One region of the Desulfovibrio piger genome, then DNA from elsewhere that is predicted to be linked to it. Evidence: predicted binding sites of a transcription regulator. Region 1 holds the regulator's gene; the other holds the start of a gene.

Region 1 (5,927 bases):
GCCCGTGCTGTCCTTGAGATAGCGCCAGCGCATGCTGGCGGCCTGGGCGGCGCCCAGGTCGTCACCATCCAGGAACCCGCCGGGGAACACAAGGAAGTGGTAATCGCTCAGGCGGACTTTGGCGGCCACGATATCGGAAAAATGCACGACATCGGCGCGGTCAGCACCCGCGAGACGGGCAGCGTGGGCTGTTTCGAGATGGGAATTGGTGCCATAGCCGGTGATGACGAGAGTATTGACTGTGCCCATGCGGCAGGAGCCTCCTTGCAAGCGGTAGCCACAAAGGGCCACTATGGAAATGGAAAAAGAGACTACCTGCAAAGTTTATAATAGTCAATGCTGGTAAAATGATCCAGATTGGTGTAAAACCTCCCGATTGCGCGAGGGCGGCTCGTCCGCGTGCAGCACATGCGGTCCGGACCACGGTCCGCTGTATGTCATCAAAAGGTAGGAGTTCATGAAAACCAAGTTCATTTTTGTTACGGGCGGTGTGTTGTCTTCCCTGGGCAAGGGCCTTGCCGCGGCTTCGCTGGGCGCCCTGCTGCAGACCCGGGGACTTTCCGTCACCATCCAAAAGCTGGATCCGTATATCAATGTTGACCCCGGCACCATGAATCCCTTCCAGCACGGCGAAGTGTTCGTGACCGATGACGGGGCCGAGACCGACCTGGACCTGGGCCACTACGAACGTTACCTCAACGTGCCCATGTCGCGCAAGAACAACACCACTTCCGGCGCCATCTACAACCACGTGATCGCCAAGGAACGCCGGGGCGACTACCTGGGCGGCACCGTGCAGGTGATCCCCCACATCACCGACGAGATCAAGCATACCGTGCTTTCCCTGGCCGAAGGTGACAATGCCCCTGACGTGGCCATCATCGAGATCGGCGGCACCGTGGGCGACATCGAGGGCCTGCCTTTCCTGGAGGCCATCCGCCAGCTCAAGTCCGAGCTGGGCCGTGACAACTGCCTGAACATCCACCTGACGCTGGTGCCCTACCTCAAGGCCGCCGGTGAGCACAAGACCAAGCCCACCCAGCACAGCGTCAAGGAGCTGCTTTCCATCGGCATCCAGCCCGACATCATCCTCTGCCGCTGCGAGCACAGCATCCCCGAGGAGATGCGCCGCAAGATCGCCCTGTTCTGCAACGTGGACCAGGATGCCGTCTTCTCCTCCGTGGATGTGGGCAACATCTATGAAGTGCCCCTGCGTTTCTATGAGGAGGGCTTTGACCAGAAAGTGGCCATCATGCTGCGACTGCCCGCGCGTAACGCCCATCTGGAAGACTGGAAGAAGCTGGTCTACGACTGCGCCAATCCCCAGGGCAGCGTGACCATCGCCATCGTGGGCAAGTATGTGGACCTGAAGGAAGCCTACAAGAGCCTGCACGAAGCCCTGATCCACGGCGGTGTGGCCAACCGCGTTTCCGTGAACCTGCGTTACGTCAATTCCGAGAACGTGGACGACAGCAACGTGGCCGCCACCTTTGCCGGCTGCGACGGCATCCTGGTGCCCGGCGGCTTCGGCTATCGCGGCGTGGAGGGCAAGATCGCCGCCATCCGCTATGCCCGCGAAAACCGCATCCCCTTCTTCGGCATCTGTCTGGGCATGCAGTGCGCTGTCATCGAGTTCGCCCGCCATGTGGCCGGCCTGGAAGACGCCAATTCCGAAGAGTTCGATCCCCTGAGCGCCCACAAGGTCATCTACCTGATGACCGAATGGTTCGACTTCCGCACCAAGAACCTGGAAAAGCGCGATGCCGAGAGCGACAAGGGCGGCACCATGCGTCTGGGCGCCTACCCCTGCAAGATCATCCCCGGTACCCGCGCCTTTGAGGCCTACGGCAAGGAGCTGGTGGAGGAACGCCACCGCCACCGCTACGAATTCAACAACGCTTTCAAGGATCTGCTGGAAGAGAAGGGCATGGTCTTCAGCGGTACCGCTCCCGACGGCTCCCTGATGGAGATCGTGGAGCTGCCCGACCATCCCTGGTTCCTGGGCTGCCAGTTCCACCCCGAATTCAAGTCCCGCCCCATGGCGGCGCATCCCCTGTTCCGTGAATTCATCAAGGCCGCCAAGGACAACCACAGGAAATAGGGCTTTTGTGCACGAAAAGCCGTTCAGGACGCTCCGCCGGCGCGGGGCGTCCTTTTTTTATGCAATGACTTGAAATATTCCCTTTTTTATGCTCGCAAGCCCGCCTCCCTTGCCTATTGGTGCAGCATGTGGCATGGTATTTGAAAAGTAGAAAATTTTTACTGACAGGATAGCACCCCATGGCATTGGAACTTCGTCAACAACTCAAATTGTCGCAGCAGCTGGTCATGACCCCCCAGCTGCAGCAGGCCATCAAGCTGTTGCAGCTTTCTCGTGTCGAACTTCTGGAGACCGTCCAGCAGGAATTGCTGGAGAATCCTTTCCTGGAAGAGGCCCCGGCCAATGAGCCCGTAGCCCAGCAGGACCAGGAAGAGCCCCGGCATGAGAAGCCCCAGGACGAAGTCTATGACGCGGATCTGTCCCGCAATGCCGACTGGGAGGAATATCTTGGCGAGTTCGCCAGCACGCCGCGTACCTCGCAGGGCCGGGAGCTGGAGATCGCGGAAGAGATCTCCCCCCTGGAGGCCCGCTATTCGGCCAAGCCCACGCTGGAAGGGCATCTGCTCTGGCAGCTGCACCTTTCGACCCTGACGGACGAACAGAAGGCGATCGGCGAGATCATCATCGGCAACCTGGGTTCTTCGGGCTATCTGCGCGCCAGCGTGGAGGAGATCGCCGAGATGGCGTCCACCACGCCGGAGGCCGTGCAGACGGTGCTGGAGCGCGTGCAGCTCTTCGATCCGGTGGGCGTGGCGGCCCGGGATGCCCGCGAATGCCTGCTGGTGCAGCTGAAGAACCTGCGCTATGACCGTGACCCCATCCTGATGGAACTGGTGCAGTCGCATCTGGAAGACCTGGAGGCCCACCGCTACAAGCCCCTGCTGCGCAAGTTCAAGCTGGACATGGAAGGCCTGCGCGAATACCTGGACATCATCCAGTCCCTGGAGCCCCTGCCCGGTGCCAGCTTCGACAGCAGCGAGCCCACCTATGTGAGCCCCGACGTCTTCGTGTACAGTGTCGGCGACGAATTCGTCATCCTGCTCAACGAGGAGGGCCTGCCGCATCTGCAGCTCTCCAGCATGTTGCGTGATGGCGTTCCCTCCTGTAATGAAAAAGAGAAGGACTACGTTTCGGAAAAAATACGTTCGGCCTCCTGGCTCATCCGCAGTCTGTACCAGCGGCAGCGGACGCTGTATAAAGTGGTGGAAAGCATCGTCAAGCACCAGCAGCCCTTTTTCCGCGACGGCGTCACCAAGCTCGCGCCGCTCATCCTCAAGGATATCGCCGACGATATCGGGATGCACGAGTCCACGGTCAGCCGCATCACCACCAACAAATATGTGGCGACGCCGCACGGCATCTTCGAGCTCAAATTTTTCTTCAACAGCGGGCTTGAACTGGACGATGGAAGTCAGGTAGGCTCTGAAAGTGTCAAGGCCCTGATCAAAAAGTTCATCGCTGCTGAAGATCCCAAATCGCCCCTGAGCGATGAGCGGCTCGGCGAGCTGCTCAAGGAACAGTTGAAGGTCAACATCGCACGGCGCACGGTGGCCAAGTACCGCACGGCGCTGAACATCCCCTCATCCTCAAAGCGCAAGGAACATTTCTGATTCCTGCACCACGGGAGGTTCTATGAACATTGCTTTCACTTTCAAGAACTTCGAGGCCTCCGATCATCTGAAGAAGTATGCCCGTCGCCGCATGGAAAAGATGGGGCGCTTTTTTGGCAAGGCTTCCGGACTGGAAGTCGGTGTTGTGCTTACTGTGGACAAGTTCCGGCATCGCTGTGAAGTGACCATCGCCGGCGAGGGGCTGCACCTGAGCGCTTCCGAACAGTCTTCCGACATGTATGCCGCCATCGACCTTGTGGTGGACAAGGTCGAGGCCCAGATCAAGAAGCACGTCTCGCGCGTCAAGGAACAGCGCCGTCAGGCCCGCAACGCCAATGTGGACGTGTTCACCTACAACCTGGAAGCCGATCCCGATGAAGAGCCCGCCGTGGTGGGCACCGAGCGCTTTGCGCCCAAGCCCCTGCATCTGGACGAAGCCCTGATGCAGCTGGAATCCATCGGCAGTGACTTCCTGGTCTTCATCAATGCCGAGACCGACCGCGTCAATGTGGTGTACCGCCGCCGCATCGGCGGCTATGCCGTCATCGACCCTGTCCTGTAAAGACTTCGGGGCCCCCGCAAGGGGGCCCCTTCGAGAGTGCCATGAGCCAGACATCATCCGATGAAGCGGCCACGCCTGTCCAGGTCTGCATCGTCACCGGCCTTTCAGGGGCCGGTAAGAGTACGGCGTTGCAGGTCTTTGAGGACTTGCGCTATTTTACCGTGGACGGACTGCCTGCCGGGCTGGCCGCCGAGATGGCGGACATGATGCGGCGCGAATCCATGGAGCGTTTCCGGGGCATGGCCCTGGGCATGGACATGCGGCAGCAGGATTTTCTGGAAGAGCTCAACGTGGCCCTTGCCCGGCTTGCGGAACACGGTGTCCGGCCCATGCTGCTCTTTCTGGAGGCCGGACCGCAGGAGCTCATGCGGCGTTACGCCACGACCCGCCGGCCGCACCCGCTGGAACGCGAGGGCATGGGGCTTGAGGATGCCCTGCGCGAGGAGCGCGCGCGGCTGGCCCCTGTGCGCGAGATGGCGGATCTGGTCATAGATACCAGCCGTTTTTCCATCCATGACCTGCGCCGTGCCATCCAGAAGCGCTGGAGCAGGACGCCGGGCAGGCTGCGGGCCATCCGTGTCAACGTCATCTCGTTCGGCTTCAAGTATGGTGTCCCGCGCGAGGCGGATTTCGTCTTTGACCTGCGCTTCCTGCCCAACCCCTATTTTGTAGAGAAATTGCGTCCTCTCAGCGGCAAGGACAAGGCGGTCCGTGACTATGTCTTTGCCACCGAGGCAGCGCAGGAATTCGAGAAAAAGCTTTTCGACCTGGTGCGCTTCATGCTGCCGCAGATGGAAGCGGAAGGCCGCTACCGGGTGGCCATAGCCGTGGGCTGCACCGGTGGCCGCCACCGCTCCGTGGCCACGGCCGAGGCCCTGTTCCAGATGCTGCGCCAGGCGGATTATCCGGCCAGTCTTGAGCACAGGCACCTTGAACTTGGCTAGGAAAGCTGGCACTCTTGGCATTACATGCTGCATTTTGCAGAAATTTCAGTTCCAGCGCGAGGTATGTCATGTCGGAACAGCAATCTTCCACCCAGGTCGGCATCATCGTCGTTGCCCATGCCGACTATGGTTCTGCCATGCTGCGCACGGCGGAGTTCATCCTTGGTACCCTGAGCGACTGCACCTCCATCAGCGTGGACATCGCCCAGGAAGTGCCCGAGACCGTGCGCCGTCTGGATGATGCCGCCCAGCGGCTGGACAAGGGCGCCGGGGTCATCATCCTCACCGACATGTTCGGCGGCACCCCCACCAACCTGGCCCTCTCCCTGCTGGGGAGCCATCATGTGGAAGTCGTCACCGGCGTCAACCTGCCCATGCTGCTCAAGGTCTTCACCTGCCGCGAAAAGCCCCTGGCCGAGCTGGCCAGGCTGGCCGGAGAGGCCGGTACCAAGGGCATCGTCGTGGCCGGCAGCATGCTGCGCTCCCGGAACAAAGAAAAAACAGGCGATTGATTCGTATGCTCTGGTTCAGAGTGGACAATCGTCTGGTGCACGGGCAGGTCATCGAAGGCTGGCTGCCCTATGTGGCCGCCCGGCACCTGATCGTTGCCAATGACGCCATGTCCGCGGACCTTCTGCAGCAGCAGATCGTGTCCCTGGCCGTGCCGGAACAGGTGGCCGTCCACTTCGTGCCGGTGGATGCCCTGCCCG
Region 2 (5,927 bases), 1.4 Mb from region 1:
AAAGCCCGGCCTAACGGGGGATGATAACCCGATCCCCCAGGGTGGCGGCAGCGATCTTCTGCAGGGCGGCAAACTTTTTGTCGTCCAGCGTCACGTCACCCATGGGGGGGACACGGTCCAGGAAGGTGTACTTCTGTGTGCCCAGACGGTGATAGGGCAGCATCTCGTACTTCACATGCCCGAAGGGCTTGAGGAAGTCACAGATGGCCTTGATGTCCGGACCATGATCGTTGAACCCGGGGATGACGGGCGTACGGGCCGTGACGGGCAGGCCGGGGAACTCCGTCACCAGGGTCTGGAAATTCTTCAGGATGAGGTCGTTGGGCATGCCGGTATGCTTTTTGTGCACCTCGGGATCCATATGCTTGATGTCGAACAGCACATGGTTGAGGTACCGGGCCGCCTCGCGCACCACATCGGTGGGGACGAGACCACAGGTCTCGATGCACGTCTTCACACGGCGTTCACGGGCCAGGCGCAGCAGGTTGAGGGCAAATTCGCTCTGCAGCAGGGGCTCGCCGCCGGAGATGGTCATGCCGCCACCGGAGCGAGCATAAAACATGGCATCTTCCTGCGCAACCTTGAGGGCCTCGGCCACGGTATAGGGCTTGCCGTAGACGATGATGCCCTGGGCCGGACAGGCTTCGGCACAGGGCATGTCCTTGCAGCCCGCGCATTTGCCGCGGTCGATGGCCACGAAGCCGTCCTCGCGGCGGGACAGGGCCCCGTTGGGACAGGCCTTGAAGCAGCGGGTGCATTTGTCCGTCCCCAGGCAGCGGCCTTGGTTGTAGGCCAGCTCCGGCTCCCGGTTCTGGGATTCCGGATTGCTGCACCAGCGGCAGCGCAGACCGCAGCCCTTGGTGAAGACGATGGTACGGATGCCGGGACCATCATGCACGGAATATTTCTGGATATTGAAAACGAGGCCGCGCGCGTTGTTGTTTTCGATCACGGGGTCACCGCCGGAGAGGTTGAGGGTTGGCAGGGAAGGCGCGGGAAAACGCCAAGGCCTCCGGCCTCCCCGCAGGGCAGCCGGAGGCGGTACAGAGGCCGGCGGCGGCACAGGGCCGCCGCCGGCAACCGGGACTAGATGGTATCGTGTTCGGTACGGGCGATGAGGTCGTTCTGCAGGTCGGGGGACAGGTCCACGAAGTAGGCGCTGTACCCGGCGATGCGCACGATCAGGTTGCGGTACTTCTGGGGATCCTTCTGGGCGGCCAGCAGGGTGCTCTTGTTCACCACGTTGAACTGCACATGCCACAGCTTCAGGTCGCAGAAGGTGCGGATGAAGGACACGAGCTTTTCGGTGCCCTGCTCGCCTTCCACGCACTTGGGCGTGAACTTGATGTTCAGCATGCGGGCGAAGCGGTCGCGCATGCCCATGTTCTTGGTGTTGTAGTTGGACAGCAGGACGGCGGTAGGCCCGTTGACGTCGGCGCCGTGGGAAGCGGAGGAACCATCGGACAGCGGGAACCAGTCCACGCGGCCGTTGGGGGTGGCGGACACCACCTTGCCGAAGGGCACATGGGAGGTGAAGGGCACATAGCGCACGTTGTAGAACATGCCCAGGTCCTTCTGGCTGTACTTGGCGGCGAACTCCACGGAAAGGCGGTCGATCTCGTGGCCGATGCTGTCGGCATAGGGATCGTTGTTGCCGTAGCAGGGAGCGGACTTCAGCAGGGCCTTCACGTCCTCGTAGCCTTCGAAGTTGGCGTCGATGGCCTTGATGACTTCGTCCATGGTCAGCTTCTTGTCTTCAAACACCAGCTTCTTGATGGCGGACAGGGAGTCCACCACGGTGCCCAGGCCCATGTATTCGAAGTAACCGAAGTCGATGCCTTCGGGGATGTGGGTCTGGTGCAGGTCGATGCAGTGCTTCATGCACAGGTCGTGCATGGCGGAGCCCATGGGCTGGGCGAAGTGCCGGGCACGCAGGTTGTTGACGATGTACTGCTGGGTGAAGGCGGTGCGCAGGAACAGCATGTGCTGCTTCACATAGGCGTTCCAGAATTCGTCCCAGGTCTTGAAGTCACGGGGATCGCCGGTCTCTTCGCCCAGCACGATGTCGCCGTACTTCTTCATGCGGCCGTTGCGCAGCACCATTTCCACGGCGGCGGCGAAGTTGATGTAGGCACCGCCGGAGGTGAAGGTGTCGCGGTTGGGCATGCGGGCCTCGGTGCAGCCGGACACGGCGTAATCCAGGGCTTCTTCAAAGGAGGCCCCCTTGGACACGTACAGGGGCACGACTTCCTCGTCGTTGATCAGTTTGGGGAAGCCGGAGCCGTCCTTGATGGTCTCGGCCACGTCCCACAGGTAGCTTTCGGGCGAGCGGCTGTGGATGCGGGCGGCCAGGTCGGGGTAGTGCAGCGGGAATTCGCGCTTGGACTTCAGGATCAGATGGGTCAGTTCGTTGGTGGCGTCGCGGCCGTCGGGGGTCTGGCCACCCACGGTCACGGCTTCCCAGTGGGCATACCCTTCGTTGAAGGCGCCGCCGCAGGGGGAGATGTACATGTCGATGAATTCGGCCATGCCCACCCACATGCATTCCAGCAGCTCGATGGCCTTCTTGTTGTCCAGGCTGCCGTTCTCGATGTCCTGCTGGTAGTAGGGGTACAGGTACTGGTCCATGCGGCCGTTGGAGATGGTGGTGCCGGTCTTCTGCTCGATACGGGAGAACATCTGCACGAACCACTGGCTCTGGCAGGCTTCCCAGAAGTCGCGGGCGGGCTCGCCGGGCACGCGTTCGGCATTGGCGGCCATGCGCAGCAGCTCGGCCTTACGGACGGGATCATCGGTCTTTTCGGCCACCTTGCGGGCTTCGTCGGCATGGCGCCTGGCCCACAGCACGATGGCGTCGCACACGATCACCACGGCATCCAGGAAGGGCTTCTTCTCGCACATGTCCGTGGCGCTGGCGGGATCGAGGGCGGCCAGCTTTTCCTCAGCCTCGCGCTTGATGTCGTTGAAGCCGCGCTTCAGGATCTTGCCGTAATCATGCACCCACTGGATGGAGGAACGGAACGAGGAGGTCTCGTTGACGATGAAGCGGGAGATCAGGCCCTTGGGATCGTCGTAGGTCAGCTTGTGGATCTCGGGCGGCAGGGCGGCGGCCAGGGCTTCGTGGTAGGTCTTGCCCTTCCAGTAGGGGGCGATCTCCTCGATGACGCGCTTGGCGTCCTCAGCGGTGATGGTGGCAGGCGAGGTGGCACGGGTGGGCAGGTCCTTCACGGCCATGTCCAGGAAGTCACCGTCCAGTTCGGGGTACAGGATGCCGTAACGGCCGTCGCAGCCGGCGCGGCCCAGCAGCAGCTGGTCATCCTGCACATACACGGTGATGTTCCGGGCGATGTGCATCAGGGCCTTGGCCCAGCGCAGCACCAGGGGCTGCCCTTCGGTCACCTGCATGGACTGGGTGAAGTACAGGGCGCGTTCGATGTCGATACGGGGCTTCATGCCGTCGAAGCGTTCCAGCATGCGGAACACGCGCTCATGGGTGGCGCGGAAGCGGTCGACCTTGCCTTCGATCTTGTCGAGCAGGCGCTGTTCCTGGGGGGATCTGCATTCGCAAACAGTCTGGGACATATCCGTTCTCCTCTTGAAGGGTGTTTGACTATGTCGCGACGAATCGCTTGCGAAATAAATAGCAATGCCTGTGCCAATTCAATAACACACCGTATTTAAAAGATATTTTTTCACCATCCCCCACAAACATCCCCGGATGATGCATTTTTGCGCCTAAAAATTTTTTTCACAGCTTTTTCGGGGGCCGAAGATTCCAAAATGCATCATCGGCGGCATGGCCGGTCGCATCCCCAAGGCCTTCTTCCGTCCGCAGGCACCCGTGTGGCCGACATATCGAAAAAACTCCCCTCCTGAATTTTCCATCCCCCCAAATGATGCACTTTTGCAGCATCTTATCACGAACAGTTATCAGAATAAAAAGATAAATCCTTAAAAAAACTGGTGCTTGTTGAAAAAAAAATTTTGCTCGCCTAGATTCGGCGGAGAAGACGCATCCGCGGATTTGAGAAATTATGCACAAGCAACCGTCTTGTGTCCCCATAAACCATGTGAGGTGTGCATGCGTAAACGTACTGTTCTGGCTCTGGCCCTGGCCCTGATCCTTGGCTTCAGCACCGCCGCCCTGGCGGAACGTCCGCTGGTCCTGCGTCTCGGTCATCCCATGGCTCCCGGCAACAACGTCACCGTGGGCTATGAAAAATTCAAGCAGCTGGTGGAGGAAAAAAGCCATCGCAAGATCCGCATCCAGCTGTTCCCCAACTGCCAGCTGGGCAGTGACCGTGTGACCACCGAGGCCGCCCAGGCCGGTACCCTGGACCTTTCCTCCAGCTCCACCCCCAACCTGGCCAGCTTCTCCAAGGCGTACATGGCCATCGACCTGCCCTATGTGACCTCCCCGGCCCACCAGCAGGCCCTGTACAAGGCCCTGGACGAAGGCAGGCTGGGCGACGCCCTGCGCGAGGCTTCCCGCAAGATCGGCCTTGAGACCCTGATGTTCTCCGAATTCGGCTACCGCAACTTCGTGGCCGCCAGCAAGCCGCTGACAGACGCCGCGTCCCTGATGAACCTCAAGGTGCGTACCACCGACTCCCCCGTGGAAGTGGCCGTGGCCACCGAACTGGGCATGAACCCCGCCCCCATCGCCTGGGGCGAGACCTACACCGCCCTGCAGCAGGGCACCGTGGACGCCGAAGGCAACACCTTCTCCCTGCTCAACGACGCCAGGCACACCGAAGTGCTGAAGTACGCCGTCAACTCCGAGCACAACTACTCCATGCACGTCCTGCTGATGAACAAGAAGAAGTGGGACAGCCTGACCCCCGAACAGCAGGGGATCCTGCGCGAAGCCGCCAGGGAAGCCAGCGACTGGCAGCGCAAGGAAAGCGTGGCGCTGGAAGAAAAGGCCTGGCAGGCCTTCCGTGACCGCGGCATCACGATCCACATGCTGACCGATGCCGAGCGCGCCGAGCTCAAGGCCAGGACCCGCCCCGCCTACGAGGCCTTCGCCCGGGAAGTGCCGGCCGACATCCTGCAGCTTCTGGAAGAGACCCAGAAGTAAGCCTTTCAGCCGTTCCCTCCTGCGCGTGGACACAGGCCGCGCGCAGGACTCCTTTTGCGCTTACACCGAGGTTCGTCATGCGTGAAAATGTGCAAGGCAAAAGCGGGCTCTTCCCCTGGCTCAACGAAAATTTTGAAAAAATTTTCATGGTGACGGGCCTGCTCGCCATCATCCTGTTCATCACCTGGCAGGTCATCTACCGTTACATCATCACACAGTTCATCGAGCGCGCCGGCGCCGCTGTCTGGACCGAAGAGCTTTCCCGCTACATCTTCATCTGGATCTCCTATCTGGCCCTTTCCGCGGCCATCAGGAAGCGGTCCTCCATCCGTGTCGACATCCTTTATGACAGACTGCCGGAGCGCCTGCAGAACATCAGCTGGATCATCGTCGAGAGCCTGTTCCTCGTCCTGACCGGCGTCATCGCCTATTTCGGCTGGGGCCAGATCGAACGCCTGCTGACCTTCCCCCAGCACACCACGGCCCTGCGCATCCCCTTCCTGGTGCCGTACCTGGTCCTGCCCCTGGGCTTCGGGCTCATGTGCCTGCGCCTGCTGCAGCGCATCCAGGGCCAGGTGCGCGTCTGCGGCCCGCTGGACTCCCTGCTGGGCTTCGCCCTTGCCGCGGCCATCATCAGCCCCTGGTACCTGGCGGATTACCTTGAGCCGCTGCCGGTGCTGTTCGGCTATTTCGCCCTGCTCTGCGTCATCGGCGTGCCCATCGCCATCAGCCTGGGCCTGGCCACCCTGGCCACCATCATCTGTTCCCAGACACTGCCCATCGAATACATGGCCCAGGTCTGCTTCACGTCCATCGACAGCTTCCCCATCATGGCCATCCCCTTCTT

Evidence for each region. Region 1 encodes sigma-54, which starts transcription at its own class of promoters, with help from an activator protein. Its sites were predicted from a motif close to CTGGCACGGNNNNTGCTT; they were not measured.
Region 2: hpsG ((2S)-3-sulfopropanediol dehydratase) is a predicted target of sigma-54. The motif match lies at 3,642-3,659, and genes of this name have one in related genera.

The regions. Positions count from the first base shown of each region.
Region 1 covers NZ_LT630450.1:284,235-290,161, forward strand. Annotated here, with positions in the region: gene DESPIGER_RS01480 (phosphoribosylformylglycinamidine synthase subunit PurQ) at 1-249, opposite strand, end outside; gene DESPIGER_RS01485 (CTP synthase) at 458-2,101, shown strand; gene rpoN (RNA polymerase factor sigma-54) at 2,281-3,711, shown strand; gene hpf (ribosome hibernation-promoting factor, HPF/YfiA family) at 3,734-4,273, shown strand; gene rapZ (RNase adapter RapZ) at 4,315-5,217, shown strand; gene DESPIGER_RS01505 (PTS sugar transporter subunit IIA) at 5,286-5,729, shown strand; gene DESPIGER_RS01510 (PTS sugar transporter subunit IIB) at 5,735-5,927, shown strand, end outside.
Region 2 covers NZ_LT630450.1:1,663,920-1,669,846, forward strand. Annotated here, with positions in the region: gene hpsH ((2S)-3-sulfopropanediol dehydratase activating enzyme) at 11-952, opposite strand; gene hpsG ((2S)-3-sulfopropanediol dehydratase) at 1,087-3,582, opposite strand; gene DESPIGER_RS07705 (TRAP transporter substrate-binding protein) at 4,082-5,080, shown strand; gene DESPIGER_RS07710 (TRAP transporter large permease subunit) at 5,158-5,927, shown strand, end outside.